DNA from 3 places in the Streptomyces sp. NPDC021080 genome. Region 2 is predicted to be linked to each of the others. Evidence: riboswitches for the same ligand, from Rfam matches in the RefSeq annotation. Region 2 holds a riboswitch; each other region holds the start of a gene.
What was found. Region 2 has a riboswitch for thiamine pyrophosphate ahead of thiC (phosphomethylpyrimidine synthase ThiC). Riboswitches for the same ligand answer to the same signal wherever they lie in the genome.

Region 1: another riboswitch for thiamine pyrophosphate. It lies ahead of ACH4S8_RS33570 (purine-cytosine permease family protein); the one in region 2 lies ahead of thiC (phosphomethylpyrimidine synthase ThiC).
Region 3: another riboswitch for thiamine pyrophosphate. It lies ahead of thiO (glycine oxidase ThiO); the one in region 2 lies ahead of thiC (phosphomethylpyrimidine synthase ThiC).

Annotation. Positions count from the first base shown of each region.
Region 1 covers NZ_JBIRQM010000016.1:75,717-85,581, forward strand. The annotation lists gene ACH4S8_RS33560 (phospholipase) at 1-873, opposite strand, end outside; gene ACH4S8_RS33565 (alpha/beta fold hydrolase) at 1,078-1,899, opposite strand; TPP riboswitch at 2,121-2,216, shown strand; gene ACH4S8_RS33570 (purine-cytosine permease family protein) at 2,208-3,608, shown strand; gene thiD (bifunctional hydroxymethylpyrimidine kinase/phosphomethylpyrimidine kinase) at 3,675-4,472, shown strand; gene gndA (NADP-dependent phosphogluconate dehydrogenase) at 4,729-6,171, shown strand; gene ACH4S8_RS33585 (hypothetical protein) at 6,257-7,798, opposite strand; gene pflA (pyruvate formate-lyase-activating protein) at 7,856-8,593, opposite strand; gene pflB (formate C-acetyltransferase) at 8,590-9,865, opposite strand, start outside.
Region 2 covers NZ_JBIRQM010000009.1:226,527-236,391, reverse strand. The annotation lists gene ACH4S8_RS23620 (LacI family DNA-binding transcriptional regulator) at 1-962, shown strand, start outside; gene ACH4S8_RS23615 (metallophosphoesterase) at 1,165-2,307, shown strand; gene ACH4S8_RS23610 (hypothetical protein) at 2,489-3,352, shown strand; gene ACH4S8_RS23605 (VWA domain-containing protein) at 3,535-5,022, opposite strand; gene ACH4S8_RS23600 (LysR family transcriptional regulator) at 5,019-5,963, opposite strand; gene ACH4S8_RS23595 (VOC family protein) at 6,150-6,545, shown strand; gene thiC (phosphomethylpyrimidine synthase ThiC) at 6,601-8,421, opposite strand; TPP riboswitch at 8,414-8,570, opposite strand; gene ACH4S8_RS23585 (YibE/F family protein) at 8,642-9,865, shown strand, end outside.
Region 3 covers NZ_JBIRQM010000007.1:217,734-227,598, reverse strand. The annotation lists gene pknB (Stk1 family PASTA domain-containing Ser/Thr kinase) at 1-510, opposite strand, end outside; gene ACH4S8_RS19275 (thiazole synthase) at 876-1,670, opposite strand; gene thiS (sulfur carrier protein ThiS) at 1,674-1,874, opposite strand; gene thiO (glycine oxidase ThiO) at 1,871-3,037, opposite strand; TPP riboswitch at 3,035-3,147, opposite strand; gene ACH4S8_RS19260 (hypothetical protein) at 3,200-3,577, shown strand; gene ACH4S8_RS19255 (NAD(P)/FAD-dependent oxidoreductase) at 3,610-4,848, shown strand; gene ACH4S8_RS19250 (Rv2175c family DNA-binding protein) at 4,913-5,284, shown strand; gene thiE (thiamine phosphate synthase) at 5,376-6,035, shown strand; gene metF (methylenetetrahydrofolate reductase [NAD(P)H]) at 6,164-7,087, shown strand; gene ACH4S8_RS19235 (hypothetical protein) at 7,144-8,148, shown strand; gene ACH4S8_RS19230 (phytoene desaturase family protein) at 8,216-9,766, opposite strand; gene ACH4S8_RS19225 (DUF4126 domain-containing protein) at 9,802-9,865, opposite strand, start outside.

The DNA of each region.
Region 1 (9,865 bases), on a different contig from region 2:
GGACAGGCCGTTCACGCGGGCGAGTTCGGCGCGCAGGACGCCGGGATCGACGTAGTCCTCCAGGAAGACGGTGACGAACTGGTCGGGGTGCTGCTTGAGGAAGTCGACCATGCGCTGGAGGTCGACCCAGAGCGCGACCGGCTTGCTGACGAGGGTGCAGCTGTCGTGGCAGAGGATCGCGCCGTCGGGCGTCTGGTGCAGGTCGAGCATGAAGCCCCGTACACCGTCGGCGAGTTGCTGGTTGATGCCGCGGTTCTGATTCGGGAAGAAGTTGACGAAGGGCGGGGCGAATCCGCCGTCCACGCCGTTCGCGTAGGCGTTGTGCGCGGTGAGGAACGTGACCTGGTCCAGGGTGCGCTGGTCCTGGGCCGGCATCGGCAGGGTCGCGGGCGCGACCGGGGTGAGGTACCAGGAGGCGAGGGCGCCCGGTGATCCGATCGCCAGCTGCGCCGGGTAGTTGGAACCCGCGGACTTGTCCGTGAGCGTCAAGTACCGTTCGGTTCCAGGGGCCTTGAGCCTGTACTGGTCGCTTCCGTCCGGTGCCACCTCCCACGCGGCGTCGGTGCTCGTACAGGCGACGGTCCGGGCCTGGTCGCCCGAGCGGCCCAGACAACTGCCCGCGCTGTCGGCGCTTTCGAGCACGAAGGAGGAGCCGTTCGGGCGCAGGGTCCACTGCTGGTGGTCCTCGTTGCCCTTGGGGTTGTGCTGGACGACCGCCCCCGAACTGTCGGCGGCGTTCAGTCCCGTGACGGCGCTCTGGACGTAATAGGCGCCCGCGGCGGGGACTTCGGCGGCTTTGGCGGGCGCGGGGACGGCGAAGACGGATCCCAGTACGGCGGTGGCGGCGAGCAGGGAGCGTCGGCTCGGTCTCATGGCACGTGATCCCTTCCTGTGGGGAGCATGAGCATGCCATGCAGACATACGCCGGTGGGCATCGACGGGCAGTCGGGGTACAGATCGCGTCAACGGGCGCCGGCGGACGGGAGGGGTGCGGGCCGTGCGACGATCGCGGCTACCCGATCACGATCAACACGGCCTGTACGCGGAGCAGTTGAACCTTCCGCGAGGTCGGGCGGCCTATCGCGTACCGGGGTGCTCGATCCGCGTGACGAACGCGGCGATGTCGGCGACCACCCGTTCGGGCTGCTCCCAGTGGACGGAGTGCCCGGTCTCCGGGTAGGCGAGGAATTCGGCGCCGTGGACCGCGTCCAGGACGGTCTGCTGGTCCTCGCGGGGCAGGAACTCGTCCTGTTCGCCCCAGATGACGAGAGTGGGCACCAGGATGCCCCCGAGGGTCGCGCGGAGATCGGCGTCGAGGAGGCCGCGGACCGTGTCCTTCCAGACGTACGCGGGGAGCTTGAGATTCTCCTCCACCATGGTCTCGACGAACCCCCGGGCGATCGGGCGGGCCACCGTGTCGGCCAGGAAGTCCTCGACGAACGCGCGGGGCACGGGATCGGAGAGGGCTTCCACGGCCTTCGCCGTCCCGACGACCGCCGGCTTGTCCGCGAGGGTGCCGGGGACACCGAGCAGCACCAGCCCCGCGATGCGGTCGGGATGGCTCCCGGCGACGATCCGGGCCGGCACGCCGCCGCTGGAGGCCCCGACCAGGACGGCCCGGGGGATGTCGACCGCGTTCAGGAAGGCCACCACGTCGGCGGCGAAGTCGTCGGGGGTGTAGCCCTCCGGGGGCCGGTCGGCGTCGCCGTGTCCGCGCTGCGTGGGCGCGTAGCCGTGCAGGGACGCCGGCAGACGCCTCAGCAGGGGCTCGAAGGACCACCAGGAGTCCGCCAGGCCGTGCACGAAGACGACCGGTGTACCACTGGGGTAACCGGCTTCGGCGTACGGGAGGGCGAGCCCTTCCCGCACCTGTGCGGACTTCAGGGAGATCACGGTCACGGCACCCTGCCTCCTTCCGCCCGGCCACCGGGGTCCGGGAACCCTGGAGCGGAGCACGAGCGGCGATCACTTCCGACAGTACCGAGTGGCGGCACGCGCCGCGCTGTGAACGGGCCCGCCCGCGCCGTTCGAATGAACCGGAGCACGCGCGGGCGCACGCCGGTCCGGGTGAGTGAGGACCCGCTCCCGCTCCGCCTCCGGGAACGGTTAGTGTGTCCGTCGTACCGGACACGGGGTGCCCCGTCCGAGGGGCTGAGATCACACCCGTCGAACCTGAACCAGTTCATACTGGCGGAGGGATGTCTTCCATGCCATTGGCGCATGTTTCCGGCGGGCTGCCCGCCGACAGCCGGCCCGCCGTCTTCGACGGACGGATGCCCGCCGCACCCGGCGATCTGCGGGTGGAGGGGCACGGCATCGAGCCGGTCCCCGAGAGCAACCGGTACGGCGGGGCCGGACGCCTGTTCACCGTGTGGTTCGCCCCGAACCTGACGATGACGGGTGTGTTCACCGGCACCATCGGCATCGCACTGGGCCTGGACTTCACCACCGCCCTCGCGGCGGTGGTCCTCGGGACCGTGCTCGGCGCGCTGCCCACCGCCTACCTCAGCACCTGGGGCGGACTCACCGGAACCGGCCAACTCCCCCTCGCACGGCTCGCGTTCGGCCGGGCTGTGGTGCTGCCCGGGCTGCTCCAGTGGCTGTCCTCGGTCGCCTGGGACGCGTTGATCGGCCTGTTCGGCGGGGACGCGCTGGCGCGGCTGTGCGGCTGGCCGTTCTGGCTCGGCGTGCTGGTGATGATGGCGGCCCAGGGGGCTCTGGGCGTCCTGGGCTACGAGGCGATCCACCGGCTGCAGATCGTCATGACGTTCGTGCTCGCCGTGGCCTTCGCGGTGATCGCCTGGCGGATGCTCGACGGGGTCCACCCCGCGGCGACCGGGTCCGCGACCGGGGCCGACCGGGGCGGCGCGTTCGTGCTCACCAGCACCATCGCGCTGAGCCTGTCGTTGTCCTGGGCGCCGTACGCCGGTGACTTCAGCCGGTATCTGCCGCGCACGACGTCCCGACCGCGGATGTTCTGGTGCACCCTGCTCGGCCTCGTCGCGTCCTTCGTCGCCGTGCAGGTGCTCGGGCTGTGGGGCGCGTCGGTGCTCACCGACCAGACGGCGGCGGGCGTGGACACGCTGCTGGGCGGCGGTGCCGCGGGCGCGTTCGGGCTGCTGGCCGTGGCACTCGCGGCGGTGTGCAGCAACGCCATGAACGACTACAGCGGTTCGCTGGCCCTGCAGACCCTGGGTGTGCGGATACCGCGACCGGTCGCGGCCGCCCTGGCCGCCGGACTCGGCTTCCCGCTGGTGCTGTGGATGCACGCCGCCGACACCACGGCCCGCTTCCAGAACGTGCTGTTGTTCGTGGGCTATTGGATCCCCGGGTTCGTCGCGATCGTCGTCGTCGACTGGCTGGCCCGGGGGCAGGAGCGCGCCGGCGCGCCCCTCGACATCACCGCCGAGACACCCCGTACGCGTTCCGGATGGCCGTCTCTCGTGGCCTTCACCGCGGCGTTCGGCGCGGCCGTGCCGTTCATGGACACCGGCCTGTACGTCGGTCCGGTGGCCGACGCGCTGCACGGCGCCGATCTCTCCTACTACGTGGCGTTCCTCGTCGCCCTCGCCCTCTACGCCCCGCTGCGGCTGCGCCGCCGCGCCTGAGGGCCGCCCGCCGCTCCGCCGGTCCAGGGTCTTCGTGCCCGAAGCCGTACCCGAGAGGAACACCTCATGACCGCACCGCCCCGCGTCCTGACGATCGCCGGATCCGATTCCGGCGGAGGCGCCGGGATCCAGGCCGACCTGAAGACCATGCTCGCGCTGGGCGCCCACGGGATGAGTGTGCTCACCGCGGTGACCGCGCAGAACTCCGTGGGCGTACAGGGAGCTTGGGAGCTCTCCGAGGAAGCCGTGCGGGCCCAGTACCGCAGCGTGGTCGACGACATCGGCGTCCAGGCCGTCAAGACGGGGATGCTCTCGTCGCCCGGACTGGTCACCACGGTCGCCGAGTTGCTGTCCGACGTGGGCGCCCCGGTCGTCGTGGACCCGGTGAGCGTCTCCAAGCACGGGGACCGGTTGCTGGCCGACGACGCGCTGGACGCCGTACGGACCCGGCTGCTGCCGCGCGCGACCGTGGCGACCCCGAATCTCGACGAGGTCGCCCAGCTCACCGGGCTGAAGGTGGACGACGAAGCGGGCATGCGCCGGGCCGCCGGTCTGCTGCTCGCGTTCGGTCCCCGGTGGGTGCTGGTGAAGGGCGGCCATCTGCCGGGGCAGGCGGTCGATCTGCTCACCGACGGAACCGCCGAGCACTGGCTGCGCGCCCCGCGCCACGACAACCGGCACACGCACGGCACGGGGTGCACGCTCGCCTCGGCCGTCGCGGTGGGCCTGGCCGAGGGCCTCGACGTGCCGGAGGCCGTACGGCGGGCCAAGGCGTACGTGACGGCCGCGATCGAGGCCGGTTTCGCGCTCGGCGCCGGCATCGGTCCGGTGGACCACGGGTGGCGACTGCGCCGGGACGGCTGAACCCCTCCCGGGCTGCCCCTCTCCGGTCCGGCGCCCGAGGCTCCCGCACGGCCGGCCCTACCCCGGCCGCGGCCCTTCGTGCCCGCACGGCCCCGTCTCACGGTGCTGCGCGTCCGCTGCCTCGAAGGTCCCGCACAGCTCCTGCCCCGGACGCTGAACACCCCGGCCCCTCCCGGCGTACTGATCGGCACAGCGACAGTCGTCTGCCCGCCCGTCGGGTACGCGGACAGGCAGATCCGGATCCAAGGAGCACATCATGAAGGCGACCGCGCAGATCGGCGTCACAGGGCTCGCCGTGATGGGCCGCAATCTGGCCCGCAACTTCGCCCGGAACGGTTACACCGTCGCCGTCCACAACCGGACGCCCGCGCGCACCAAGGCACTGGTCGAGGAGTTCGGGCACGAGGGCGCCTTCGTCGCGGCCGAGTCGGCCGAGGACTTCGTGGCGGCGCTGGAGCGCCCCCGCCGCCTCATGATCATGGTGCAGGCGGGGGCCGCCACCGACGCCGTCATCGAGGAGTTCGCCCCGCTGCTCGAAACCGGCGACATGATCATCGACGGCGGCAACGCCCACTTCTCCGACACCCGGCGCCGTGAGCAGTCGCTGCGCGAGCGCGGCATCCACTTCGTCGGCGCCGGGGTGTCCGGCGGCGAGGAGGGCGCCCTCAACGGGCCGAGCATCATGCCCGGCGGCTCCCCGGAGTCGTACGCCTCCCTCGGCCCGATGTTCGAGTCGATCAGTGCCAAGGTGGACGGCGAGCCCTGTGCCACGCACATCGGCACCGACGGCGCCGGCCACTTCGTCAAGATGGTGCACAACGGCATCGAGTACGCCGACATGCAGCTCATCGGCGAGGCCTACGACCTGCTCCGCCGCGTCGGGGGGTACACGCCGCCGCAGATCGCGGAGATCTTCCGGCGCTGGAACAAGGGCCGCCTCGACTCGTACCTGATCGAGATCACCGCCGAGGTCCTCGCGCACACGGACGCCGCCACCGGCGAGCCGTTCGTGGACGTGGTGGTCGACGCGGCGGGCCAGAAGGGCACCGGCCGCTGGACCGTGCAGACCGCCCTGGACCTCGGCTCCCCGGTCACCGCCATCGCGCAGGCGACGTTCGCCCGCGCGGCCTCCAGCCAGGACGGGCTGCGCGCCGCCTACCGCGGCCTGCCCGGCGGCACCCACTGGGACCTGTCCGCGACCGAGGCCGAGCGCTTCACCAGCCAGGTCGAACACGCCCTGTACGCCTCGAAGCTGATCGCCTACGACCAGGGCTGGAAGATGATCCTGGACGCCGCCGCCGAGTACGGCTGGGACATCGACCTCGGCGAGGTGGCCAAGATCTGGCGCGGCGGCTGCATCATCCGCGCGGCGTTCCTCGACCGCATCCGCGCCGCGTACGCCGTCGACCCGGGCCTGGTCAGCCTGCTGTCCGACGCGGGGTTCGCCACCGAGATCAAGGACGCCCAGGTCCCGTGGCGCGAGGTCGTCTCCATCGCCACCCGCAGAGGCGTCCCGGTGCCCGCGTTCTCCGCGGCCCTGTCGTACTACGACACCCTGCGCGCCGACCGGCTGCCGGCCGCCCTCACCCAGGGCCAGCGCGACTTCTTCGGCGCCCACACCTACCGGCGCACCGACCGCCAGGGCACCTTCCACACCCTGTGGGGCGAGGCGTCCCGCGACGAGACCGAGATGCTCTAGCCCTTCGGGTGACGCATGGGTGAGGAGCGGGCCGCACGTCCCGGCGAGGGAGGTGCGGCCCGCTCCCGTGTGTCCGCAGGACGTCTCAACCGGCCGTCCGGGCAGGCGTGTCGGACCCGGTCACGAGATCCTCCATCACCGCGGGCGGCAGCGACGGGTTCGCGGCCGCCGCTTCCGCCACCCGCACGTCCGCGTCGGAGAGCAGGTCCACGATCACCCGCGGCGGAAGTGCCGGGTGAACGGCGGCCCAGGGGCGTGCCTCGTGGTCCGCGAGGCAGGAGAGCAGGGCTTCGGCGCTCGCGTTCGGGTGCCGGGCGATCGCCCGGAACGCCTTCTGCGGGGGCGGCGCCTGCCGGGTCAGGAACTCCAGCAGCGCCGGGCTCGCCCCGGGGTTGGCCGCGACCCTGGCGAGGACCCTCGCTCCGTGCCGGTCGACCATGGAACGCAGCAGGTCTTCGGGCAGACCCGGGTGCGGGGCGACGGACTTGACCACCTTCGCGTCGGGGTCGCGTGCCAGCGCGTCGCGTGTCCCGGGCGGCAGATCACGGCGCTGGGCCGCGAGCATGCGTGCCGCCGGGTCCGGCGACCGGGCCAGGTCCTCGATCTCGGCGGAGGTGGCGGTGGCGATCCGGGGGAGCAGGGTGGCGCCGACCTTGGCGGTGCGGGCCAGTTCGGTGAGCACGTCGAGCGGGACACGGGGATGCCGGGCGAGGCCCCGGCGCACCGGTACGTCCGGGTCCCGCGCCAGTACGCGGATGACGTCCTCGCCGGTCGCGGGGTTCTCGGCGAGGTCGGCGCGGACGCCGGGAACGGGGTCCGCGGCGAGCCGGGCGCACACCTGCGGGGGCAGGTCCTCGCGGGCGGCGAGCGTCCAGCGCAGCAGCGTCGAAGGATGGTCCGCGAAGCCGACGACCGCTTCCGTGGGCGTGGCCGGGTTACGGAGTGCCGCGACCCGCATCTCGTGGACGGCCGACTCGTGGGAGCCGTCGCAGGAGGCGCCCGGCGGCAGATCACAGTCCGGCCGGGGGCACTCCGGATCGTGGGTGAACGGAGTCGGCTCGCCGTCGCAGACCAGGCAGTGTCGCGCGGGCGGCAGTCCCTCGCCGGTGATGAGCGCGGCCAGTACGTCAGGAGGTGTGGACTCGTTGGCCGCCACCGCGCGGCGGACCCCGGCGTGCGGATGCTCCGCGAGCCGGGCGGCCGTTTCCGGGGTGGTCCACAGCGCCAGCTCCGCGACGACGCCCGGATCCGGGTCCGCGGCGAGTCCGTCCACCACGTCGGCCGGGAGGCCGGGGCAGGCGGCCAGTTTCTCCCGGCGCTCCACCGCGGGATCCGCCGCGAGGAGGCGCGCCCACTCCGGGCTGCCGGACCCCTCGTCGAGCAGGGCGAGAGCGGTGTCCGGCTGTGCCACGGGATCGACGTCGGCGGCTGTCAGCTTTCCCGCGTAGGCGAGCCGCACGCCGCACTCCGGGTCGCGCGAGAAGAGGGCGACCGCCTGTCCGCGGCTGAGGTCCTCCCGGTCGGCGAGATCTCGGGCGAGGTCGGTGTCCGCGACGGCGATCAGCCGGTCGACCAGTTCGGACGGCAGGGCCGGGTTGGCGGCGAGGCCGCTCAGGACATGGTTCACGGGGAGCATCCTGCCCCGGGCCGTGGTGGATCGGCCCGGGGTTTTCCGGCGCGCGGTTCACTGGGCGGCGAGTCCCCGGGATCTGAACTGGCCCCGGACGCGTTCGGTCAGGGCGGGGCCGGGAACGGGGTTGTCCCGCAGGGGGAAGGGGATGCCCAGGGCTTCGTACTTGGCGGCGCCCATCTTGTGGAAGGGGAGGACGTCCACCCGGTCGACGTTCCCGAGCCCGGAGAGGAACCGGGCGAGTCCGTCGATGGGCTCGGGGGCATCGGTGTGGCCCGGGACGAGGACGTAGCGGACCCACACCGGGATACGGAGACGGTCGAGCCTGGTGGCGAAGTCGAGCGTCGGGCCGAGTTCACCGCCGGTGAGCCCCCGGTAGGCGGCTGCGTCGAAGGACTTGATGTCGAGCAGCACCAGGTCGGTGTCCGCGAGGAGCCGGTCGCCGGCGCGGGCGCCGAGGAAGCCGGAGGTGTCCAGCGCGGTGTGCAGTCCCGCCTCCTTGCAGCGGCGCAGCACCTCACCGGTGAAGGCCGGCTGGAGCAGGGGCTCGCCGCCCGTGATGGTCACCCCTCCCTGGGCGGCGGTGATGAACGGCCGGTACTTCTCGATCTCCGCCATCACCTCGTCGACGGTGGCCTCCTTGCCGTCGCGCATGTGCCAGGTGTCGGGGTTGGCGCAGTAGAGGCAGCGCAGCGGGCAGCCGTTGACGAAGAGGACGAACCGGGTCCCGGGACCGTCCACGCCGGTGGACAGGTCCCAGGAGTGGATCCGACCCGTCGTGGCCGTCCTCACAGTGCTCCGTGGAAGGTCCGGCTGATCACGTCGAGCTGCTGCTCACGGGTCAGGCGGACGAAGTTGACGGCGTAGCCGGAGACCCGGATGGTCAGCTCCGGGTACTTGTCCGGGTTCTCCATCGCGTCCTCCAGGGTCGCCCGGTCCAGGACGTTGACGTTCATGTGGAAGCCGCCGGAGGCCATGTACGCGTCGAGGATGCCGACCAGGTGGCCGGGGCGCTCGGCGGGCACGTGGCCCAGGCCTTCCGGGGTGATCGTCGTGGTCAGGGAGATGCCGTCGCGGGCGTGTTCGTAGGGCAGCTTGGCGACGGAGAGCGCGGAGGCGGCGACCCCGTGCCGGTCGCGGCCGTTCATCGGGTTGGCGCCGGGCGCGAAGGGAGCTCCCGCGCGGCGGCCGTCGGGCGTGTTGCCGGTGTGCTTGCCGTAGACGACGTTCGAGGTGATCGTCAGCACCGACTGGGTGTGTTCGGCGTCCCGGTAGGTGGGGTGTTCGCGCACCTTCGTCATGAAGGAGTCCACGAGGCCGACCGCGATGGCGTCGGCGCGGTCGTCGTTGTTGCCGTACGCCGGGTAGTCGCCCTCGGTCTCGTAGTCGACGGCCAGTCCGGTCGCGTCGCGGATCACCCTGACCCGGGCGTACTTGACGGCGGACAGGCTGTCGGCGGCGACGGAGAGGCCGGCGATGCCGCAGGCCATGAAGCGGTGCACGGGATGGTCGTGGAGCGCCATCTCGATGCGTTCGTAGGCGTACTTGTCGTGCATGTAGTGGATGACGTTGAGCGCGTCGACGTACGTCTGGGCCAGCCAGTCCAGCATGACGTCGTACGCCTTCGACAGTTCGTCGTAGTCCAGGTACTCCCCGGTCGACACCGGTGCCTCGGGGGCGATCTGCTCGCCGCTGATCTCGTCCCGGCCGCCGTTGATGGCGTACAGCAGCGCCTTGGCGAGGTTGACCCGGGCGCCGAAGAACTGCATCTGCCGGCCGACCGCCATGGCGGAGACGCAGCAGGCGATCGCGGTGTCGTCGCCGGTGCGGGGCCGCATCAGTTCGTCGGACTCGTACTGGACGGCGCTGGTGTCGATGGAGACCTTGGCGCAGAACTCCTTGAAACCGGACGGGAGTCGGGGCGACCACAGGACGGTGAGGTTGGGTTCGGGGGCCGGGCCCAGGTTGTAGAGGGTCTGCAGGAAGCGGAACGAGGTGCGGGTGACGAGGGGGCGGCCGTCCGCGCCGATGCCGCCGATGGACTCCGTGACCCAGGTCGGGTCT
Region 2 (9,865 bases):
CGGACGCCACCCGGCGTCACGTCCGCGAAGTCGCCGACCGGCTGGGCTATCGCCCCTCGGCCGCGGCCCGAACCCTCCGCACCGGCAAGTCCGGCCTGATCGGCCTGACCGTGACCACGTACGGGGATGAACCTTTCACCTTCACCGAGTTCGCGTACTTCGCCGAGATGGCCAGAGCCGCCACCTCGGCCGCGCTGGCCCGGGGATACGCCTTGGTCATCCTCCCCGCGACCTCCCGCCACGACGTGTGGTCGAACGTCGCCCTGGACGGGACCGTGGTCATCGACCCGTCCGACCAGGACCCGGTCGTCAGCGAGCTGGTCCGCCAGGGGCTGCCGGTCGTCTCCGACGGCCGGCCCGTGGGATCGCTCCCGGTCACCGCCTGGGTGGACAACGACCACGAGGCCGCGGTCCTCGGCATCCTGGACCACCTGGCGGACGCGGGCGCCCGCCGCATCGGCCTCCTCACCGGCACCACCACGGACACGTACACCCGCCTCTCCACCACCGCATACCTGCGCTGGTGCGAGCGCGTGGGCCAGGACCCGGTGTACGAGGCCTATCCGGCGCACGATCCGTGCGCCGGAGCCGTGGCCGCCGACCGGCTCCTCGCCCGGCCCGACCGCCCGGACGCCGTCTACGGCCTCTTCGACCCGAACGGCACCGACCTGCTGGCCGCCGCCCGCCGCTACGGTCTGCGCGTACCCGACGACCTGCTCCTGGTCTGCTGCAGCGAGTCGAACGTCTACGCCAGCACCGAGCCGCCCGTCACGACCCTCTCCCTCAAACCGCGCAGAATCGGCACGGCTGTCGTCCAGCTGCTGATCGACGCCATCGAAGGGGTCGAATCGGACCAACCGGTCGAGCAGGTGATACCGACGGAGCTGATCGTGCGGACCTCGTCGCAGCGCCGGTCGCCGCGGACGACCGTCAGTCCGCCCCGATCACCCGAGCAGGGCTGACACCCGACAGGACAAGGGCGGGGCGAGCCCCGCCCAATTCGGGCGAAAGCCGCGGTGAACTGGGCTCCTGTTCCGATTCACCACCCCTGGGTCATCACATGGCGCGATCCGCATTCCTATGATGGGCGGACGACACCGCGGGCCGCTGCGACCAGGCAGTCCGAACCGGTGCAGATGCGGCGCGATGGTGGTGGAGGGGTCGATGACTCAGGGGGCCGGTCAGGGACCCGAGGTGGTGCGGACGGCGACGTTGCGCGACTTCCGAGTACCCGGGTACGTCCATGAGACCGGTCCGTATGCGCAGAACACGCCTCAGGGCGAGGGCGCAGGACCCGTCGGGGAGACTGCGCGGTACGTGCCGGGCGAGTCGAACCCGTACATGTCCGGAGAGTCTCCGGCGGAGTTCCCGGGCGAGTTCTCCGAGGGGTACACGCCCACGCAGCGCGATCTGCCGGTCATCAACCGGGGCGACACCCAGCAGGTCGTCGTCGACCCCTCGGGGGCCCCGTCCCCGGCGCCCGGCGCGGGGCCCGGACCGCTGTACGTCGTCGGGGACGTGCACGGCTACCTCGACCAGCTCATCGCCGCGCTCCAGGCCAAGGGCCTCGTCGACGCCGCCGGAAACTGGTCGGCCGGTACGGCGCGCCTGTGGTTCCTCGGCGACTTCACCGACCGCGGCCCGGACGGCATCGGCGTGATCGACCTCGTGATGCGGCTGTCCGCCGAGGCGGCCGCGGCCGGCGGCTACTGCAAGGCGCTCATGGGCAACCACGAGTTGCTGCTGCTCGGCGCCAAACGGTTCGGCGACACGCCCGTCAGCTCCGGCGCCGGCACCGCGACCTTCCAGGCCGCCTGGCTGCTCAACGGCGGCCAGAAGACGGACATGGACCGCCTCCAGGACCACCACCTGCAGTGGATGGCCCGCCTCGACGCCATGGAACTGGTCGACGGACACCTTCTGGTGCACTCCGACACCACCGCCTACCTCGACTACGGCGACTCCATCGAAGCGGTCAACGACACCGTCCGCGAGACCCTCACCCGCAACGACGCGGAGGACTGCTGGGACCTCTTCCGCAAGTTCACCCGGCGCTTCGCCTTCCGCGACGACGGCGCCGCGGCGGTCCACGAACTGCTCGACGCCTACGGCGGCGCCCGCATCGTCCACGGTCACAGCCCCATCCCGTACCTCCTGGGCGAGGTGGGCCCGGAGGACGGCGAGGCCGGATCGGGCCCCGTGATCGAAGGACCGCACGTCTACGCCGACGGGCTGGCCATCGCGATGGACGGCGGGGTGACCATGGCCGGAAAGCTGCTGGTCCAACAACTTCCCCTGGATATCTGAGCGTTCACCGGGCAGGCGTCCGGCGGGCACGGCACACCGGACGGGGGGCCAATTTCTGGAAACCCCCTGTCACGGCGTGCCGTCACCGCTCTACCATCGGCTTATCCGTAGCAGGCTCCCCTCCGTTTCTGCCCGACGGCTCGTCAGCGTGCGAGCCACCAGCCCTACGGAGCATCGGGGGATGCAGATGAACAGCGTTCCGCAGCACCTGCTGAGCGAGGACCGCCAGGAATACGAGCGGATCCTCGATGAGGCGCTGCGCTCCGCACCACACCGCCCGGAACTCGCCGCTGTCGGCCAGCGGCTCAACCTCGAACAACTGCGCACGATGGCGCTCAACGCCACGGCCCTCATCACGACGGCCGCGTCGGACGAGTACGCGCACTATGTGAAGGTCCGCAGCGAACTGCGCCGCCCGGCGCGGTCCGTCCCGGCCATGAGCGAGGAAACCGGCTCCGCGGAGCCGGGCACGCCCTCGATGGGCCTCGCCACCACCGTGGGGGAGGTCACCGAGGCCGCCGGAGCCGGCGCGGTCGCCGTCGTCGCGGTGCTCGCCCCCGTCCTCGCCGGGACGGCGGCGGCGATATTCCTGCTCGTGGGCTATGTCCTGAGGATGCTCGATCCCGAGCCGACCATCGCCAGAACCCTGCTGACCACCGGCTGGGTCTTCGGCGCGGTCACGGCGGCCGCCATCCTGGTCGCCGCGGCCGGTCTGCTGCTGACCGCCCTGCGCAACAGCTCCTCCTCCCTCCAGGCCGGAGCGGGCGACGAGCTGACCGAACAGGTCACCCGGGCCAAGGAAGCCTGGCACGACGCCCTGCTGGAGCGCGGCATCCTGCCGTTCCTCCGGGAAGCCCTCGCGGACCCGGGCTCGGCGGCGCTGAACCGCCCCGCACCGGCCCCCAGCCGCATACCCCACCTCGGGTACGGCCGGCCGGGGTTCAGCAGCCCCGAGGACGGACCCGCGGCAGGCCCGCGCCCGAGCTTCTCCAGCCCGGACTTCACCAGCCCGGACTTCGGGGGGCCTGAACACCAGCCCGAGTGACCCGGCCGGCCGACGGCCGGGTTCGCGGCAGGAGGGGGCCCGCGCGAGTGCGCGGGCCCGTGCACGGCCCCCGGTGCGGCCTCGTACGGCCGCTCCAGGGTGTCCTGCCGGCGCCCTGCGGACGTCGTCCGCCGTCTTCCTCAGAGCTGTCGTGTGCTGTGTGCTGTGTGCTGTGTGCTGTGTCAGATGATGCCCAGCCGCCGTGCCTCCTTCGTCCACGACGGGAACTCGGACAGCAGTCGGTCGTAGAGCTCCGGATCCGGTACGGCACCGATGTCGTCCACCGCGAAGAAGCCCACGTTGTCGACGCGTCGGCCCGGCAGTGTGTCGAACTGCTCCAGAACGCCGTAGTTGGAGCGCCCCAGTCCCACGAACTGCCAGAAGACCGGCTCCTCCACCGCCTCCCGCAGCTCCTTCTCGATCTCCTTGTTGCGGTAGACGCCGCCGTCGGAGAAGAAGAGCACCAGCGTGGGATCGTCGACCGGGTGATCGCGGACATACGCCCGTACCTCGGCGATCACCTTCTGTTCCTCGTTCTGGATGCCGACCGCCCGCATGTCCACCTGTCCCGGCAGCAGTCCCTTCTTCGGCTTCTTCCGCCGGAACAGGGTCAGTTCACCGACCCGGACATGGCGCTCCAGCCACTCCGGAAGATCACCCAGGACGAGGTCCGGCAGCCGGGCCGGGTTCGACGCGAAGGTCCATGCCTGCATCTCCCCGTCGTCGTCCAGCTGGGCCGCCACCGCGGCCATCCGCTCCACCACGTCGGCCACGACGCCCTTGGAGTACAGGAACGACATCGACCCGGAGGCGTCCAGGACCAGGATGACGCGGGCCCTGACACCTACGGCCCCGTGCTTGCGCAGACTGACCGCCACCTGTTCCTTGCGCAAGGAGAGCCGCTTGCGCATGTCCACCGGCAACCGCTCCTCCCCCTTGACGAGACGAGGAGCCGAGCCGGGGGGTGAGGGTGGCAGGGGCGCCGACGGTGCTGGGGGCACGGGCCCGGGCGGAGGTGCCGGTACCGAGGGGGGTACCGGGGGTACCGAGGGGGATACCGAGGGGCGTGCCGGGGGTGCCGACGGGACGGCTCCGCCTGCCAGGTTCCTCGCGTCCGTTCCCCCGGCAGTGCCGGGCTCCTCGTCCACGCTGATCCCGAAGTCGGTGGCCAGGCCCGCGAGTCCGGAGGCGTAGCCCTGGCCCACCGCACGGAACTTCCACCGGCCGCCCCGCAGATACAGCTCGCCTCCGATGAAGGCCGTCTCCGTCGTCGCCTCCATGTCGAAGAACGCCAGCTCTTCCCCGCTTCCGGCATCGAACAGCCTCAGTCTCAGACCCGACAACTGGCCGAAGGTGCCCCCGTCCGCGGAGGCGCCCAGGACGACCCGCTGGATCTCCGACTCCAAGGCCTGCAGATCCACCTCGACGGTGTCCGTCGTCCCGTCGCCCTCCCGCTGCTTGCCCGAGTGGCGCACGGCGCCGGAGGCGTGCCTGGGCTGGTTGTAGAAGACGAAGTCACCGTCGTCGCGCACCCGCCCGTCCTGGCGGAGCAGCAGGGCCGAGGCGTCGGCGTCCGGTGCTCCGGGGCCTCCGGACCAGCCGAGTACGACCCGCACCTGCCGCGCGGCAACGGGAAGGTTGGCGCCCTTGCTCATCGATGTCGGTGTCATGCGTCCAGTCTCCCCGGAGAAGCCCCTGGTGGATCCGACCGGTACGCCTGCACGGGGGAAGGGCCGGCCGCGTCCGTCGCGGCCCGTACGAAGGCACGCAGCCGTTCGGTGGTGTTGCCCTCCATCCACACCAGCCCCCGTTCGATCGGCTGTGCGTCGTGAAGGGGTACGTAGGCGACGTCGGGCCGGGGGTAGTACTGCCGCGAGTGCTCCCCGACCGGGAGGACGCCCCTGCCCATCGCGACCAGCGTCAGCATCTCGGAGAACGACCCGCCCACCGGGCCCTTCGGAACGGGCCGGCCCGAGGGGGTGCGGTCCGGTGTGCGGTCCCGTTTGAACCCTGCCGAGGTCACCTGCGGGTACTGCACGACAGGGTGTTCCGCGAGCACCTCGACGGACAGCCGTTCCTCACCGGCCAGCGGATGGCCGGCCGCGACGGCCAGCACCCGTCTCTCCCGCAGCAGAGCGGGCCCGCAGGCCATTCCGTCGAAGGGGAAGGAGGCGAGCAGCACGTCGATCGAACCGTCCAGCAGACTCGCCCGGGAGTTGGACAGCTGGACCTCCCGCACGTCGACCCGGCATTCGGGGTGCCGCTCGCCGAACAGGGCGACCGCCTTGAGGAGCGCGGGTGCCGTCCACTCGCCGAGGAAGGCGGCCCGCAGCTCTCCGGTGATCCCCCGGCCGGCGTCGGCCGCTCTTCGCAGGGCCGCTTCCATCCCGGCGACCAGGGGCGCCAGATCGGCCGCCAGCTGCCGGCCGATCGGGGTGAGCCGGACCGAACGGCTGGTGCGTTCGAAGAGCGGTCCGCCGACTCTGCGCTCCAGCGTCCTGATCACCTGACTGACCCTCCCGGTCGTGATCCGCAGCCGTGTGGCGGTCCGGCCGAAGTGCAGTTCCTCGGCCAGCGTCAGAAAGGCCTCGGTCTCCAGTCGCTCCAGCATGAATCCCCCGGCGTTAAATCTGGCTCAACAGTCGTGTAGCGATCTTGCCTTGATGGCATCCGTCCCGCGGCGGATCGTAGAGGCGTCCACCGGGCTTCGGGAAAAGAACCGAGCCCGGCCGTGCCGACGAGATCGACCCGCCCTGTCCAGCGCGTGGCTCCGCCACGCCGTCGCCCTGGAGACGACATGACCACCCTGCGCGTGAAGGCCTTCGACCACCTGGTCCTCAACGTCGAGGACGTCGAGCGGTCCCTGGAGTTCTACATCGGCCTTCTCGGCCTGGAACCCGTACGCGTCGACGCGTGGCGGCGCGGCCAGGCCCCGTTCCCGTCGGTGAGGGTCACCGCGGAAACCATCATCGACCTGGTCGCCCATGCCCCTGAGGGGTCCAACGTCGACCACATCTGTCTCACCGTGGAACCGCTGGACTGGGACCAGGTCATCGCGTCGGGATCCTTCACCGTGCTCGAGGGGCCGGTGAAACGCTTCGGTGCGCGGGGCAGCGCCACCTCGGTCTACGTCCAGGACCCGGACGGCAACACCGTCGAGCTGCGCTGGTACCCCGAGGACGTCACACCGTGAGCCTGCCGAGGACGCGGTCCGGGGGCACCCCCGGACCGCGTCCTCGTGGAGCGGCTCAGTCGGCCAGCGGCAGGTACACGCGGTTGCCCGCCTCCGCGAACTCCCGGGACTTCTGCAGCATGCCCGCGGAGATCTCCTCGGCCGAGGCTCCCTCGGCCACGTCACCGCCGAACCGTTCGTTGATGTTCTGGCTGATCTTCATCGAGCAGAACTTCGGCCCGCACATGGAACAGAAGTGGGCCGTCTTGGCGGGCTCGGCCGGCAGCGTCCGGTCGTGGAACTCCCGCGCCGTGTCCGGATCGAGGGCCAGGTTGAACTGGTCCTCCCACCGGAACTCGAAGCGGGCGTCGGAGAGCGCGTCGTCCCATTCCTGCGCACCCGGGTGCCCCTTGGCGAGGTCGGCGGCATGGGCCGCGATCTTGTAGGTGATGACGCCGGTCTTGACGTCGTCACGGTCGGGCAGGCCCAGGTGCTCCTTGGGCGTGACGTAGCAGAGCATGGCCGTGCCCCACCAGGCGATCATCGCGGCACCGATGCCGGAGGTGATGTGGTCGTACGCCGGCGCGACGTCCGTCGTCAGCGGGCCGAGGGTATAGAACGGAGCTTCATCACAGATCTCCTGCTGAAGGTCGATGTTCTCCTTGATCTTGTGCATCGGGACGTGCCCCGGGCCTTCGATCATCGTCTGTACCTGAAAACGCTTCGCGACCTTGTTGAGTTCCCCGAGCGTCCTCAACTCCGCGAACTGCGCGGCGTCGTTGGCGTCCGCGATGGAACCCGGCCGCAGCCCGTCGCCGAGCGAGTAGGTGACGTCGTACGCGGCGAGGATCTCGCAGAGCTCCTCGAAGTTCTCGTACAGGAACGACTCCTTGTGGTGCGCGAGGCACCAGGCGGCCATGATCGAGCCGCCGCGCGAGACGATGCCGGTCTTGCGGTTCGCGGTGAGCGGCACATACGCCAGGCGCACCCCCGCGTGGACCGTCATGTAGTCCACGCCCTGCTCGGCCTGCTCGATGACGGTGTCCTTGTAGATCTCCCAGGTCAGTTCCTCGGCACGACCGTCGACCTTCTCCAGTGCCTGATAGAGCGGCACGGTGCCGATGGGTACGGGGGAGTTGCGCAGCACCCATTCCCGCGTGGTGTGGATGTTGCGCCCGGTGGACAGGTCCATGACCGTGTCGGCGCCCCAGCGGGTCGCCCAGGTCATCTTCTCGACCTCCTCCTCGATGGAGGAAGTGACCGCGGAATTGCCGATGTTGGCGTTGACCTTCACGAGGAACCGCTTGCCGATGATCATCGGCTCGATCTCCGGATGGTTGACGTTCACGGGCAGGACCGCCCGGCCTGCGGCGATCTCCTCCCGTACGACCTCGGGATCGACGTTCTCCCGGACCGCCACGAACTCCATCTCGGGCGTGATCTCACCGCGCCGCGCGTAGGCGAGCTGGGTGACCGCCTGTCCGGGGCGCCCCCGGCGCGGCTGGCGCGGCCGGCCGGGGAAGACCGCGTCGAGGTTGCGCAGTCCTCCACGCGGGGACGTGTGCTTGATCCCGTCGTCCTCGGGACGGACAGGGCGGCCCGTGTACTCCTCGGTGTCCCCACGGGCGATGATCCAGCTCTCGCGCAGCGGCGCCAGCCCCCGGCGCACATCGGTGTCGATCGTCGGATCGGTGTACGGGCCGGAGGTGTCGTACAGCGTCACGGACTGCCCGTTGGTGAGGTGCACCTGGCGGACCGGCACCCGCAGATCGGGGCGCGTACCCCCGACATAGGCCTTGTGCCAGCCGATGGACTTTCCGTCCCCGCCGTTCGCGAACGGCGGGGAAGCCCCGTCCGTCCGGCTGGAGGCAGGCGTGCGTACATCCTTGTCGGTCATGAGACCTACTCCCTACGCCGGCATTACCCGGTAACAGGTTCAGCGGTCGACGCAGCGGCTTCCGATCGCCGATGTTTCATGTGAAACATCGCGAAGACGGAGGTCAGCGCCCTCTCAGCCCGGTGCTCCGAGCTCCCGCGTGTGCAAAGGTGCCTCCACGCTAGCGTCATGTCTGGCGCGGTGAACAGGGGGCCCTTGACGTTCTTGCGATGATCGGGCGGTGACGACGACCCGGCAGCACCCGTTCCCCTCGTCCGAGCCACCGCGGCGCCCCGGCTCCGACGGCGGCCGCGGGCATGGCTCCGGCCACGGCCCTGGACATGAGCACGAGCACGGGCACGGGCACGGGCACGGGCATGGACCGGGCAGTGATCACCTCGGCTTCGACGACGGGCACGGGCCGGGTCCCCGGCGCGGGCGCGACGAGCCCGCGAGCGGTGGGCACGGACATTCCCACAGCCACGGTCCCGCCGCGCCGGTCTCCAAGCATCTGCGCAAGGTCATCGCCGCGGTACTGATCCCCTTCGCGGCCGCGGTCGCGGTGGGTCTCGTGGTGCTGTGGCCCGGCGGCGCTCCTGCCCACGAGCGCACCGGTGTCGGCTTCGACCGGCAGACCCAGCAGGCGACGGTCACGAAGATCGACCAGGTGGACTGCAAGTCCGTCAACGCCTCCTCGGGGTCCGCGACGGCCGCCGGCTCCGCCGCCGGGGGTTCCTCCGCCCGGCGCGGGACGACGGGGGAATGCAAGAAGGCGACGGTCCGGATCGACACCGGAAAGGACAAGGGCCGCACCTTCACCGAGATCGTTCAGCCTGATCAGTCACGGCAGTTGCACCAGAGCGAGAAGGTCGTCGTCGCGTACGAGCCCTCCGCCCCCAAGGACCTGCAGTACTCGGTGACGGACGCCAACCGGAAGCTGCCCCTGACGCTGCTCTCCGTGATCTTCGCGGTGGTCGTCGTGGTGATCGGCCGCATGCGCGGTGTCATGGCACTGGTCGCCCTGGCCATCAGCTTCCTGATCCTCAACTTCTTCATCCTGCCCGCGATCCTGCAGGGCTCGAACCCGCTGCTGGTGGCCGTTGTCGGGTCCAGCGCGATCATGCTGATCGCGCTCTACATGTGTCACGGTCTGTCGGCCCGTACCTCCGTGGCGGTGGTCGGCACCCTGCTCTCGCTGGTGCTGATCGGCCTCCTCGGCTCGGTCTTCATCGACTGGGCCGTACTGACCGGCAACACCGACGACAGCACCGGCCTGATCCACGGTCTGTACCCGTCCATCGACATGAGCGGCCTCCTGCTGGCCGGCGTCATCATCGGTTCGCTGGGTGTCCTGGACGACGTGACGGTGACGCAGACGTCCGCTGTCTGGGAACTGCACGAGGCGAACCCCACGATGGGCCGGCGCGGTCTGTACCGCGCGGGCATCCGGATCGGCCGCGACCAC
Region 3 (9,865 bases), on a different contig from region 2:
GGTCACCGTGTCCACGGCGCGCACGAGGCCGAAGTCCGCGACCTTGACCCTGCCGTCGTCCCCTATGAGGACGTTCTCCGGCTTCATGTCGCGGTGCACGAACCCGGCGCGGTGGGCCGCGCCGAGCGCGGCGAGCACCGGCTCCAGGATGTCGAGCGCGGCCCGCGGCTGCAGGGCGCCGCGCTCGCGCAGCACGTCGCGCAGGGTGCACCCGGCGATGTACTCCATGGCCAGATAGACGTACGACCCGTCCGTCCCCTGGTCGAAGACCTGCACCACATTGGGGTGCGCCAGCCGGGCCACCGACTTGGCCTCGCGGATGAACCGCTCGACGAACGAGGCGTCCGCGGCCAGCGTCGGGTGCATCACCTTGAGCGCGAGCACACGGTCGAGGCGGGTGTCCAAGGCCCTGTAGACCGTGGCCATCCCGCCGACCGCGATCCGTGCCTCGACGCGATACCGGCCGTCGAGCACGTGTCCGACAAGCGGGTCCTGAAGGGTCGTATCCACGCAGGTGAGTCTACGAGCCGCCACTGTCACGGCGCCCCGTTCGGCCGATACAGGCGCCCGACTGCAGCCGAGCTGTGACGCGCGCCGCACGTGCGAAGACTCGTTCGTCGCACAGATGTCCGATCACGCCCTGTCTGTCACCGCAAGGCCACAACACGACAACCTGCGACGACGCGGCAGGGGCCCCGGCCGGCGGCGCCGGCCGGCCCCCCTCGTGGCCCGTCCCACGACACGAAGCGCACGTCATACGGGGCGCACGCGGGGGCGCGTGGACGTCTCGGCCCCGGCCGCCCGCCGTCGCGGCGCGCGCCCGCCTCCGGCCCGGCGGCCCGTCCGGCCGGAAACCGACGTCGGCGGCCCGGCGGTCAGAACGCCGGGCGTTCGGGGTCCAGCGCCGCCCTGCCCTCCACGGGAGAGGACGCCGTGGCGAAATGCCGCCGGGGGATGCGCCCCGCCCGCCGCGCCAGACGCCCCGCCTCCACCGCGTGCCGCATGGCCTCCGCCATCAGCACGGGTTCCTGCGCCCGCGTCACCGCGGAGGCGAGCATCACTCCCGCACACCCCAGCTCCATCGCGAGCGCGGCGTCCGACGCCGTACCCGCCCCCGCGTCCAGGATCACCGGCACCCCCGCGCGCTCGACGATCAGCTCGAAGTTGTGCGGGTTGCGGATGCCTAGCCCGGACCCGATGGGCGAGCCGAGCGGCATGATCGCCGCACAGCCGACGTCCTCCAGCTTCCGCGCCAGCACCGGGTCGTCGTTCGTGTAGGGCAGCACGGTGAAACCGTTGTCGACCAGTGTCTCCGCCGCGTCGAGCAGCTCGACCGGATCGGGCAGCAGGGTGCGCTCGTCGGCGATGACCTCCAGCTTGACCAGGTCGGTGCCCAGCGCCTCGCGCGCCAGACGGGCCGTCAGCACGGCCTCGCCCGCGGTGTAGCAGCCGGCCGTGTTCGGCAGGACGCGGATGCCCAGCCGGCCGAGCACCGACAGGACCGAGCCGTGCACGGACGCGTCCACGCGCCGCATCGCGACCGTCGTCAGCTCCGTGCCGGACGCCACCAGGGCGCGCTCCAGCACGTCGAGGCTGGGTGCACCGCCCGTACCCATGATCAGCCGGGACGCGTAGGTCGTACCACCGAGGACGAAGGGATCGTCTGCCACGGGTCAGCCTCCTTGGACGGCGGTGAGGACTTCGACGCGGTCGCCCTCGGCGAGCGCGGTGGACGGCCACTGCGCGCGCGGCACGACGGTCTCGTTCAGGGCGGCGGCCACCCCGGACGACGAGGCGGTGAGGGTCGCGACGAGCGCGTCCAGAGCGGTTCCCGCGGCGATCCGCCGGCGCTCCCCGTTGACGACGACGTTCATACGTGCAGCTCCGTGCGGGCCGTGGCGCCGAAGCGCAGGGGGGTGAAGGGGCGGGCTTCGGCGGGGAGTTCGCCGGTGGTCAGGACGTGGGCCATCACGTCGCCGGTCACCGGCGTCAGCAGCACGCCGTTGCGGTGGTGGCCGGTGGCCAGCAGCAGTCCGTCCAGCGCGGTCGGGCCGAGCAGCGGCGCGTTGTCGGGCGAGCCGGGGCGCAGCCCCGCGCGGGTCTCCGTGAGCGGCAGCTCCGTGATCCCGGGGACCAGCTCGTGGGCGTCGCGCAGCAGCTCGTACACGCCGCCCGCCGTCACGGTGGTGTCCCAGCCCAGCTCCTCGCTGGTCGCGCCCACCACGAGCTCGCCGTTCTCGCGCGGCACCAGGTAGACGTGGCTGCCGCGCACCACGGCCCGCACGGTGCGGTTCAGGAAGGGCGCGTACCGCGGCGGCACGGTCAGCCGCAGCACCTGCCCCTTGACCGGGCGCACCGGCGGCACGGCGTCGTCCGGGATCCCCGCCAGACGCCCGCTGAGGCTGCCACCGGCGAGCACCACCCGGTCCGCGCCGAGTTCGGTGCCGTCCGTGGTCACGATCCCGGTGGCCCGCTCCCCCGCGACGGTCAGACGCTCCGCCCAGGTCCGGTGCACGGTCACCCCGGCCCGCTCGCACGCGGTGACCAGGGCGGCGGCGAGGCGCCGCGGGTCGATCCGGTGGTCGCCGTCCACCCGCAGACCCCCGCGCACGCCGGGCGCGAGCATCGGCTCCAGACGGCGGCACTCACGGCCGCTCAGCCACTCCGACTCCAGCCCCGAACGGACCTGCAGCGCGTGCAGTTCCCGCAGATGGGCGCGGTCGTCGGCGTCCAGCGCGACGGCCAGCGTGCCGGACCGGCGGTAGCCGAGGTCCTGGCCGGTCGCCTCGGTGAGCTCGGCGGCGAAGTCCGGATAGCGGCGCGCCGAGGCGAGGTTGAGGCCCAGCAGGGTCTCCTCGCCGAAGTGCAGCTCGGTGACGGCGGCCAGCATCCCGGCCGCGACCTGGGCGGCCCCGCCGCCCGGCCCGGGGTCCACGAGCGCGGTGGTGAGCCCGCGCTGCGCGGCCCGCCAGGCCGTGACCAGACCGATGATCCCGCCCCCGACGACGAGGACGTCCGACGAACGTGCAGACGACATGGGCGTCCAGCCCCTCCCTTCGCCGGCATGACCCGGATCAGGTTCGTACGGTCGGAGGCCGTCCAGCCTCCCTCTCAGCCCGGTGCGTCCGGGCTCCCGCGAGTGCTTTACGTTGGCCACCCTAGCCCGCCCCCGTCCGTCTCAGTAAGGGAGCCTCCGCCCATGGCGCGACCGCTCGACGGCCTCGTCCTCGCCCCCGTCGCCGACCAGGCCCCGGGCCAGGTGGGCACCCGCACCCGGTTCGCGTACCACGAACGGGACGGCGTGGTCTGGGCCGACTACGCGGGCGGCGACGTCGTCCGAGGACACCTCGTGGGCACCCGCGAGGGTGACCGCCTCGACTTCCGGTACGTCCAGCTGGGGCACGACGGGACCACCGCGTCGGGCCACTGCGTGTCCCTCGTCGTGGAACTGCCCGACGGGCGGGTGCGGCTGGAGGAGACCTGGACGTGGGAGTCGCGGCCCGGCGCCGGGACGAGCGTGGTCGAGGAACTGCGCGAGACCGGTCGTGTGGAACAGGTCACCGAGCACGTCCGCTGACTGACGGGTTGTCAGGTGCTTATGGTGATCGGGTGAGCGATCAGACGCAGGCACAGTCCCAGTCGCACGGGCTCACGGCACGGCGGGTCGTGGTGGTGGGCGCGGGCATGGCCGGGGTGCAGACCGCGGTCGCCCTGCGCGAGCAGGGCTTCCCGGGCACCGTCACCCTGATCGGCGCGGAGCCGCATCAGCCCTACGACCGGCCGCCGCTGTCCAAGGCCGTCCTGCTGGGCAAGGCCGAGGGCTCCGCCTTCGACGTCGACTTCGAGGCCCTGGACATCGACCTCAGACTGGGCAGCGAGGCGCTCGGCGTGCGCCCCGGCGACCATGAACTGGACACGGACGGCGGACCCGTCCCGTACGACGTCCTGGTCGTCGCCACCGGCGCCGAACCGATCCGGCTCCCCGGCGCCGAGGGCGTGCCCGGGGTGCATCTGCTGCGCACCCTGGACGACGCCGACCGGCTGCGTCCCGTCCTCGCCCGGCAGCACGACATCGTGGTGGTCGGCGCGGGCTGGATCGGCGCCGAGTTCGCCACGGCGGCGCGCGAGGCGGGCTGCGCCGTCACCGTCGTCGAGGCCGCCGACCGGCCGCTCGCCGGGGCGCTGCCGGCCGAGGTGGCCGCGCCGATGGCCGCCTGGTACGCGGACAGCGGGGCCTCGCTGCGCACCCACGCGCGCGTGGAGCGCGTCGAGCCCGGCGCCGTGATCCTGGACGACGGCTCCCGGGTGCCCGCGGACGCCGTCGTGGTCGGGATCGGCGCGCGCCCCGCCACCGCCTGGATCGCCGGCTCCGGCATCGAACTCGGCGCCCACCGGGAGATCGTCGCCGACGACCACCTGCGCACCTCCCTGCCGGACGTCTACGCGGTCGGCGACTGCGCCTCCTTCCCGTCGGGACGCTACGAGGAACGCCTGCTCGTCCACCACTGGGACAACGCCCTCCAGGGCCCGCGCACGGTCGCCCTGAACATCGTCGGCCAGACGCCCGCCGCCTACGACCCCGTGCCGTACTTCTGGTCCGAGCAGTTCGGCCGTTTCGTGCAGTACGTCGGCCACCACGCGCCCGCCGACACCCTGGTGTGGCGCGGCGACCCCGCGGGCGCCTCCTGGTCGGTGTGCTGGCTCCGCGAGACGCGGCTCGTCGCCCTCCTGGCGGTGGGCCGCCCGAGGGACCTCGCCCAGGGCCGCCGCCTGATCGAGGCGGGTGCCATCATGGACCCGGAGCTGCTCGCGGACCCGTCGAGGCCGCTGAAGGGCGCCACGGCCTGATCCCTCGCACCGGGTCGGACGCCCTCGGCTTCCGACTGTCGGTCCGGGATGGCAGGCTTGTCCCGTGACCGAGATTGACGCAAAGACCGATGCTCTCGTCCCCGCCTGGCTCACCCTCCCCGACATCGCCGAACAGCTCGGCGTCGAGGTGACGCGCGTCCGGCAGCTGGTCAAGGAAGGCCAGCTGATCGCCGTACGCCGTGGTGAGAACCGCGCGCTGCACGTCCCCGCCGATTTCATCGACGTGGCCGAGCAGAAGGTGGTCAAGGGCCTGGCCGGCACCCTGACCCTCCTGCGGGACGACGGTTTCTCCGACGAAGAGGCCCTGGAGTGGCTCTTCACCCCCGACCCGACCCTGCCCGGCACCCCCGCGCAGGCCCTGAGCGAGAATCGCGGCACGGAGGTGAAGCGCCGCGCCCAGGCGCTCGCCGTCTGAACCAGTTCGAGACCGTCCGGCACGGGGAGCGCGGCGGCGGGACCATCCCGGCCGCCGCGCTCCCCGCGCACCGACAACGGGGGACCCACGCATGCCCGAGACCGCCGCCACGACCGCGCGGGACCGCCTCGCCGACGCCCGCGTCTACCTCTGCACGGACGCCCGCAGGCGCCAGGGAGACCTGCCCGAGTTCCTCGACACGGTCCTGGCGGGCGGCGTCGACATCGTGCAGCTGCGCGACAAGGGCATGGAGGCGGGGGAGGAGCTGGAGCACCTGGAGGTCTTCGCGGACGCCTGCGCCCGGCACGGCAAGCTCCTCGCGGTCAACGACCGGGCGGACGTGGCCCACGCCGCCCGCGCCGACGTCCTGCACCTGGGTCAGGGGGACCTCCCGGTTCCCGCGGCCCGCGCGATCCTCGGCGACGAGGTGATCGTCGGCCGCTCGACGCACGCCGCGTCCGAGGCCGAGGCCGCCGCCGTCCAGGAGGGCGTGGACTACTTCTGCACCGGCCCGTGCTGGCCCACCCCCACCAAGCCCGGCCGCCACGCACCCGGACTCGGTCTGGTCCGCCACACGGCCGCCCTCGGCACCGCCCGTCCCTGGTTCGCGATCGGCGGCATCGACCTCGGCCGGCTCGACGAGGTGCTCGAAGCGGGCGCCCGCCGCGTCGTCGTCGTACGGGCGATCACCGACGCGGACGATCCGGGCGCGGCGGCGGCGGAATTCGCGAAGCGGCTGCGCGAGGCGTAGGCCCGCGGGCCGCCGGCACGGAGCGTTCCGGCGGGGCCGCTGTCCGAGGGGTGGACAAGAACCCGGCAGATCGGACAAATGCCAGCGGTTCGGTTGGGTGACCGACTCCCTCTGGCTAACCTGCGAGTATGGCCCTCGGATCCGCTTCCACCAGGACTGACCGCGCACGCACCGTGCGCGACATGCTCGCGACCGGCAAGCAGACCTTTTCCTTCGAGTTCTCGGCGCCGAAGACCCCCAAGGGCGAGCGCAACCTGTGGAACGCCCTGAGGCGGGTCGAGGCCGTGGCCCCGGACTTCGTCTCCGTGACCTACGGAGCCGGCGGCTCCACGCGGGCCGGCACGGTCAAGGAGACCGAGCAGATCGTCCTCGACACGACCCTCACCCCGGTCGCACACCTCACCGCGGTCGATCACTCCGTCGCGGAACTGCGCAACATCATCGGGCAGTACGCGGACGCGGGCATCCGCAACATGCTCGCCGTGCGCGGCGACCCGCCCGGCGACCCCATGGGCGAGTGGGTCCCGCACCCCCAGGGTCTGACCTACGCGGCCGAACTCGTGCGCCTCATCAAGGAATCCGGCGATTTCTGCGTCGGGGTGGCGGCCTTCCCGGAGATGCACCCCCGGTCCACGGAGTGGGACCTGGACGTCTCGCACTTCGTCGACAAGTGCCGCGCCGGCGCCGACTACGCGATCACGCAGATGTTCTTCCAGCCGGAGTCCTACCTCCGTCTGCGTGACCGGGTGGACGCGGCGGGTTGCGTGACGCCGGTCATCCCCGAAGTCATGCCCGTGACAAGTGTGAAGATGTTGGAACGGCTGCCCAAACTCTCGAACGCTTCGTTCCCGGACGTCCTGAAAGAGCGGATCCTCACAGTCAAAGACGATCCGGCGGCTGTACGCTCCTTGGGGATCGAGTTCGCGACGGAGTTCTGCGCGAGACTGTTGGCCGAGGGAGTCCCCGGACTGCACTTCATCACGCTCAACAACTCCACGGCGACGCTGGAAATCTACGAGAATCTGGGCCTGCATCACCCGCAGCAGGCCTAGACCGGTCGCACCCGCGTACGACACACTGCGTAGCGGCCACTGGGAGAGGGGCGTACATGGGCTTGACGGTCCTCTATCTGGCATTCGGCATCGTCGCGCTGTGGCTGCTCGGCGAGGTGCTGCTGCAGTACAAGGCGCGGCTGCGCTTCAGGCTGCTCGCCTTCGTCGGCTTCCTCGGTGTGGTCCTCGGCGTCCTGATGCACTCGGTCGTCGTCATCGGCCTGGGCGCGGCCGCCTTCACGGTCGGCCAGACGTACGTGACGCTGTCGTTCCGCCAGGGCTTCGCGCAGGGCTGGGCCATCAAGGGCCCCGGCGCGGAGGACAGGCCCGGCAAGCCCAGCAAGCGCCGCCGCGGCGAGCCGGAGGAGGCCGACGAGCTCGAGGAGAGCCCCGACCTCGACGAGGTCGAGGTGGCCGCCTACCGGCGCGAGGACCCGTACGCCGCCGACGAGGACGACGTCTTCACGCCCGCCCCGTCCGACCGCTTCACGCCCCCGGAGCCGGCCGAGCCCGCGGCCGCCGAGTCGACCTCGGTCTACGAGCCGCAGCCCCTGCCCGAGGACACCGGCTCCTACGGCGTCTACGACACCACCGCCTACTCCGCCGCCGCCGACCAGTCCTACGCCGGCGCGTCCCCGTCCCAGGACCAGCAGGCCTACGCGACGGGCCAGGACCAGCAGGCCTACGCGACCGGGCAGAACCAGCAGGCCTACGCGTACGACGGCTACACGGGCTACGACCAGCAGCAGTACGCCTACGGCACCGGCCAGCAGCAGTACACCGGCTACACGGACCCGTACACCGGCCAGCAGCAGTACACCGGCGCCACGTACGACCAGAGCGCCTACAACGGCGGCGACCAGCAGCAGTACGCGCAGCAGCAGAACTACGGCCAGGACCAGTACGCCACCGGCACCTACGGCGGCGAGACCCCGGCCGGCGGTGTCTGGGTGCCCCAGCAGCGCACCGACGAGTACGGCGGCGAACTCCCGCCCGAGCAGCAGCAGTACCCCTACCAGGGCAACGGCAGCGCCGGGTACGACGAGCAGTACCGCTACTGACCGGCCGGACAGCGGCCCGGGGACTCTTCCGCACCGCTGCCCGCCGGGCACCCACCCGCCAGGGCCCTCACTGCGAGCCCTGGAACTCCGGCCCCTCCACGATCAGCCCGGCCACCAGCGCGCCCGACATGCCCGCGTGCGGCAGACCCCCGCCGGGATGTGCCCAGCCCCCGGCCGCGTAGAGCCCCGGTGTCCGCGTGGTGTTCGACGGGTGCAGCAGCCGGCCCTCGCCCGCGGCGAGCGCCGGGGCGGGAACGGCGCCGCCCTCCACGCCGGTCGCCTCCGCGATGTCGGCCGGGGTGCGGACCTCGTGCCACAGGAGCCTCTCGCGCAGATCCGGCAGGGCCCGCCCGGCGGCGTCGAGAACCCGCTCCACGTCCTGCCCGGACACCTGGGCGCCGGACGGCACCGTGACGGTCAGCGTGACCGCCTCGTGCTCCGCGTCCGGTACGAGCGCCGGGTCGTCGGGACGCGCCACCACGACGGTAGGTGCCGCGGGCACCCCGCGGCGCCCGCCGAAGAGCCGCTCCAGCTCGCCGTCGCGGTCGGCCGAGTGGACCACCGTCCGGTGCGCCACCCCGGCGGGCCGCGCACCGCGCAGCGCGAGCAGCAGCGTCAGCCGGCTGGACGCGCCGGACTGCGGCGCCACTTCGTCACCGCCCCGCAGCGGAGCCCCGGCGACGAGGCCGTCCAGGACGCCCGGCGCCACGCCCGCGACCACGAAGTCCGCGGGTTCGAACGTGTCTCCCCCGGGCCCGGCGGGCGCGGCACCGCCCTCGGTACCCGAAGCCGCGCCGCCCCCCGGGGAGAGCTCCACGCCGACGGCCCGGCCGTCCTTCTCGACGATCCGCTCGACGGCGGTGCCGAAACGGAACTCGACCCTGCGCTCCAGGCACCGCTCGTACACGGCGCGCGCCAGTTCCCTGATGCCGCCGCGCACGTACCAGGTGCCGAAGGCGTGGTCCATGTACGGCAGCACGGCGGCGCTCGCCGGGGTGGTGCGCGGGTCGAGCCCGTACACCAGGGCGTGGCTCTCCAGGAGGGCCGTCAGACGCGTGTCGCGCAGCTCCCACGCGGCGACCTCGGCGAGGGTCCCGGCCCGGCGGGTGCGCAGCAGCTTCCGGTGCGGCACCGAGGGATAGGGCTCGCGTTCGGCCAGCACCGTCCAGTTGGGCCACAGCGGCTCCTCCAGGAGCGGCCGGCGCGCACGGTCCCACGCCTCCCGGGCCCGCACCAGGAAGTCGCCCCACCGCGCGCCCGCGCCCTCGCCGAGCGCCTCGTCCAGCGCGGTGAGCACACCCGCGCGCGAGGCGTTCGGCAGGGACACCCGGGTGCCGTCCGCGAAGACATGGCCGGCCGACGGGTCGACCTGCACCAGCTCGACGCACTCCTCCAGGGGCCGCTTCCCGGTCTTGACGAACAGATCGCGGTAGACCGCGGGCAGCGGCAGCAGTCCCGGGCCCGTGTCGAAGACGAAGCCGTCCCGCTCGAAGCGGCGCACCGCACCGCCGTACGTGTCCGTCCGCTCGTACACCACCACCCGGTGGCCCGCGACGGCCAGCCGGGCGGCGGTCGCCATCGCGCCCATCCCGGCGCCGATCACCGCAATCCGTCCCATGCCGGCGACTTTATCGGCCTGCGTCGGCAGTCCCGTCAGTCGCGGTCCGCCCACGGCGCCCCGCCGGACGGCCGTGGCGGCGCGGTCGCCCGGCGGGGC